DNA from 2 places in the Arthrobacter sp. 3Tela_A genome. Region 1 is predicted to be linked to the other one. Evidence: predicted binding sites of a transcription regulator. Region 1 holds the regulator's gene; the other holds the start of a gene.

Evidence for each region. Region 1 encodes HspR, which represses chaperone genes until heat shock. Its sites were predicted from a motif close to AAGTTGAGTCNNNNNGACTCAACTT; they were not measured.
Region 2: the regulator HspR is predicted to act here: its motif matches at 1,367-1,391, upstream of TVC13_RS04425 (Hsp20/alpha crystallin family protein).

The regions. Positions count from the first base shown of each region.
Region 1 covers NZ_JAXIOM010000015.1:36,598-38,982, reverse strand. Annotated here, with positions in the region: gene TVC13_RS06810 (ABC transporter ATP-binding protein) at 1-268, shown strand, start outside; gene TVC13_RS06805 (ABC transporter permease) at 265-1,086, shown strand; gene TVC13_RS06800 (heat shock protein transcriptional repressor HspR) at 1,118-1,639, opposite strand; gene TVC13_RS06795 (DnaJ C-terminal domain-containing protein) at 1,715-2,385, opposite strand, start outside.
Region 2 covers NZ_JAXIOM010000008.1:44,356-46,740, forward strand. Annotated here, with positions in the region: gene TVC13_RS04420 (DNA-formamidopyrimidine glycosylase family protein) at 1-770, shown strand, start outside; gene TVC13_RS04425 (Hsp20/alpha crystallin family protein) at 861-1,310, opposite strand; gene TVC13_RS04430 (hypothetical protein) at 1,497-2,126, shown strand; gene TVC13_RS04435 (DUF2804 domain-containing protein) at 2,138-2,385, shown strand, end outside.

The DNA.
Region 1 (2,385 bases):
CCGGGTCTCCTTCCACACCGCGCGTCCGGCGTCGTTCTTCGAAGCCCTGCCGGAGACAGTCTCAGTGAGCCTGTCCCCCTCTGGTGCCACCACGGTCCTCACGCACGACGCCGATGCCACCGTGCGGACGCTGGTGCGCCGGGAGGTGGATTTCCGCGGACTCGAAGTGCACGCCGCGAGCCTGGAAGAAGCATTCATTTCCCTCACCCACTCCGGGGCTGCACCGGCCCCGGACACCCGCAGCATGGACAGGAAGGCAGCACGATGAGCAGCACCGCAGCGGTTCCCCACAGCACGCCTGTTCCGGCGAACAAGCCGCTTTTCACCCTGATCCGGATCCACACCCGCGCCCAGGTCCTGGAGCAGCTGCGGATTCCGGTGGCGGTGCTGTCCTCTACCGTCTTCCCCACTCTGGCACTGGTGTTCTTTGTGCTGCCGCAGACGGCGGTGACCTCCGACCCCCAGGCGTCGCTGATGTCGATCGCCCAGCTGGCGGTCTTCGGGGTGATGAGCGCGTTCCTGTTCAACTACGGGATCGGCGTGGCGGAGGAGCGGGCTAATCCCTGGAGCAGCTACGTGCGCACGCTGCCGGTCGGGGCTTTCCCCGCGACGGTGGCACGTGCGGTGACTGCCATGATGTTCGCCTTCTTCGCGCTGATCCCGGTGCTGGTGGTGGGGGCCACCACCACGGCAGGGCTGCAGCTGTACACGGACGGCACCCTGTCCTGGTGGCGGATACCGGCCTCGGTTGTGGTGTGGCTGCTGTGCGGGCTGCCGTTCCTGTTCCTGGGACTGCTCATTGGCTACCTGTGCACGTCCAAGGTGGCGATTGCGGTGACGCAGGTGGTCTTCTTTCCACTGGCCTTCGCCGGCGGAATGATGCTGCCTCCGGCCATCTTCTCTCCCGGCCTGAACACCTTTTCGCAGTTCCTGCCGTCCCGGGCAGCCCGCGACATTTCAGTTTCGGCGCTCTCCGGTGAGGATCTGGCAGCGACGTCGGTTCTCTGCTTCCTGGCGTGGACCGTACTGCTCTGCGCGGGAGCTGTGTGGGCCAACCGGAGGGACCAGGGACGCCGCTTCCGCTAGACCCGCAGACGCAGGCCTGCGCTGGAGAGCGCTAGTTGGCGCGGAAGAAATCGCTGCGGTCTGCGGTGTAGCCAAGTTCGGTTTCCACTGCGGCTCCTTTGCCGGCGGGCAGCGCCATCACCCGGCGGCTGCGGGCCACGAGGGATGCCAGTCCGGTGCGTGCCGGCGCCTTGGAGGCAGGGGGACGCTGTCCGCGGGTGAGCGTGACGACATCCCCGGCCAGGCCGGCTGCGAACACACGTCCCATGTCGGAGCTGCGCTGCTGGATCTGGTCCAGTTCGGCGGAGAGCTGGTTCACCCGTTCACGCAGTCCGCTCACCTGCTGCTGCAGCTGCATGATGCGCTTGATGCCCTCGAGGGAGACGCCCTCCTGGGAGAGCCGCTGCACCTCCCGCAGCATCTCGATGTCCCGCTGGGAGTACCGGCGGGAGCGGCCCGGAGCCCGGCTGGGGCTGACGATGCCCAGCCGGTCGTACTGCCGCAGGGTCTGCGGATGCATGTCGGCAAGCTCTGCGGCAACCGAGATCACGAAGATCGGCGCATTGACGTCTATGCCCACTGCCCTCTCCTTCGTTCCTTGGGTGTTCTCGTTATAGTAGCTGCGCCCCGGCGGGACAGGGCTGAGGCCCTACAGGCGTGCCTTGGCAGCCAGGCCCGCCCGCGGGTCTTCGCCCTTGGTCGCCTCCGCGAAGGCTTCCACGGCGGCCTTGGCATCCTTGTTCAGGTGGGAGGGAACCGCAACATCGACTGTCACCAGCAGATCCCCGTTGCCCTTGGAGGTATGTACCCCGCGCCCCTTGACCCGCAGTGTGCGTCCGGACGGCGTGCCGGCCGGGACCTTCAGCTTCACCTTGTCCGCGGTGAGTGTGGGCACCTCGATGGTGGCCCCCAGCGCGGCTTCGGGGAACGTGATGGGAACATGGATGCGGATGTTGTTGCCGTCGCGGACAAAGAAGTCGTGCGGGGTAACGTGCACGGTGACCATCAGGTCCCCGTTGCCGGCGGCGCCGGGCATGCCCTTGCCGCGCACCCTGATCCGCTGCCCGTCCTTGACCCCTGCAGGGACGCGGACTTCAACTACTTCACCGCTGGGCTCGCGCAGCCCGATCACGGTTCCGTTGATGGAGCCCGCAAAGGAGATGGTGGTGCTGGCCGTGCGGTCCGCACCTTTCTGGGGCGGAGCGGAGCCGAAGCCGCCGCCGCCGCCAAAACCGCCGCCGCCGAACAGATCGGCGAACTCCGGCGGGATGTTGCTGCCGCCGGTGCTGTACGTGGTGCGGCGCGAACGTCCGGACGGCT
Region 2 (2,385 bases), on a different contig from region 1:
AAACGGCAGGCGTGCCATTCGAGGAACTGCAGGCGGGCCCCGTGTGTGCGGTGCAGCGCCGCGGTAAATACCTCATCGTCACCGCCGGGGGAGTGCATCTGGTAATGCATTTGGCCAAGGCGGGGTGGCTTCGGTGGTCGGACGCACTGAAGCCCGGGAAGCTGCGGCCGGGGAAGGGCCGGATGGCGCTGCGGGTCCGGTTCGCACCGCCTGAACACGGAGGGGACGAGCCGGGCTTTGACCTCACCGAAGCCGGCACGAAAAAGTCCCTGGCGGTCTACCTGGTCCGGGACCCGGCGGAAGTTCCGGGTATTGCCCGGCTGGGTCCGGAAGCGTTCGACGTCGACGAGGAGACCTTCGCGGCGCTGGTCGCCGGCCACCGCGGACAGATCAAGGGCCTGCTGCGGGACCAGTCCGTGATTGCCGGTATAGGAAACGCCTACAGCGACGAAATCCTGCACGCTGCCCATCTCTCCCCGTTTGCCAACGCAGCCAAGCTCAAACCGGAGGAAACCGAACGGCTTTACCAGGCCATGCGCGCGGTGCTCGAATCAGCGATCGACAATGCCTCCGGGCGGCCAGCTGCCGAGCTGAAGGACTCCAAGCGCCGTGCGCTGCGGGTCCATGCCCGCACCGGGGAACTTTGCCCGGTGTGCGGCGACACCGTCCGTGAAGTGTCCTTCGCAGATTCGTCCCTGCAGTACTGCCCCACCTGCCAGACCGGAGGCAAGCTGCTGGCGGACCGGCGGATGTCCCGGCTGCTCAAATAGGCCGCTCCAGAGACCAGAACAGGGGGGGGGGGGGGGGGGGGGGGGGCGGCCGCCCCCCCCCCCCTGCCGCCCCGGAAAGCGCTGGTGCCGCTAGGCGCTGACGGCCTCGGCTTCGCGGTGCTCGTCGGCGGAGCCGAGTGATGCCGCGGAACCGGACTGCACCTCGATGCGGCGCGGCTTGGCCTTTTCGCTGACCGGGATGATCACGTTGAGCACACCGTTTTCGTAGTGGGCCGTGATCGCGTCGGTGTCGATGCCCTGGCCCAGGCTGAGCTGGCGCAGGAAAGACCCGCCTTCCCGTTCACGGGTGAGCCATTGGACCCCGTCTGCGCCGCGCAGTGTCCGCTCGGCCCGGATGGTCAGCAGCTGTCCGTCGACGTCAATGTCAACGGACCCCGGATCGATGCCGGGCAGGTCAACACTCAGGACGTACCGGTCATCCTGCCGGTACAGGTCCATGGGCATGCCGCGCAGGGATTCACTGCGCACCGCCTGGGCAAAACGGTCGAGTTCACGGAACGGATCAAAACGTGTTGCCATCACAAATCAACTCCTTCACTCCGCTGTACGCAGCGGGCTGATCTGCCATTTCATCAAAGTTGAGTTGGCTTCACTCAACTTTCGGCAGTAGATTAGCACTTGCAACTCGAGAGTGCTAACCCGAGATGTTGCAGCGGAGAAATCCGCTTTCTTTCATTCGAACCTTGTCTGGAAGGAAAGGAAGCAGTGCCCCATCCTGCGTTGTTCCGGCGTGGAACAGGCAACCCCACCGAACGTCTGGAGAAACTCCGCACGCTCCCGAGCCGGATGTCAGGCTCGGCACCGTCCCCCGCACTTGATGCGGCCGGCTGGATCAGCGGACTGTGGCTGTCCGCCGCGCTGCTGGGCCTCGGCGTTTTCTCCGGTGGAACAACTTCCCTGGTGCTGGCGGTGGTGCTGCTCTACGGCACCGGAGCCGCGCTGGCCGTACTGGGCTGGCTGGCCTGGCGGGCACTCAGCGTGCGCATGCGCCGGCGCGCGGCCTCCGAACCCGGGGCGTCGGCAGCCCGGGACTTCCTGGCGGCAACAGCTTCAGCCCGGGAAGAGATCGTCCAGGCTCTCTTCCCTGCGGGAGCCACCGGCACTCCCGAAGTACTGCGGGCAACGGCGCCGGCACGGGTAGCCGCTGCGGGTGCACCCAGCAGCCCGCTTCCGGCGAAGGCCCCGAACAGCGGCCCGGATACAATACCCCGGTCCGTCCCGCGCTCCGGTAAATCTGCCATCCGCAAGAATGCCACCTGCAAGTCCGCCCACCGGCGCCGCGGCGTGCAGTCGCCCGCCCCGCCGGTGCAGGATGATTTCGCCCCCGCCGCCTAGACTGGGGCGCCATGGAAGAAATCAAGGAACCTGTCCAGCTGTCCCTGGGAAACGGGAAGCTGAACCCGGCTGCAGCGGGCTTCTCCCGCACCCCGCTGCACGCCTTCGAGAACCTTCCCCAGGGCGTGCGGCACGGCTGGCGGACCAAGCGCTGGGAGTACTGGGGCGTGCTGACCCCGGACCTGGTGCTTGGCATGACAATTGCGCACCTCGACTACACGGCTACCCTCCAGCTCTATGTGTTTGAGCGCGCCACCGG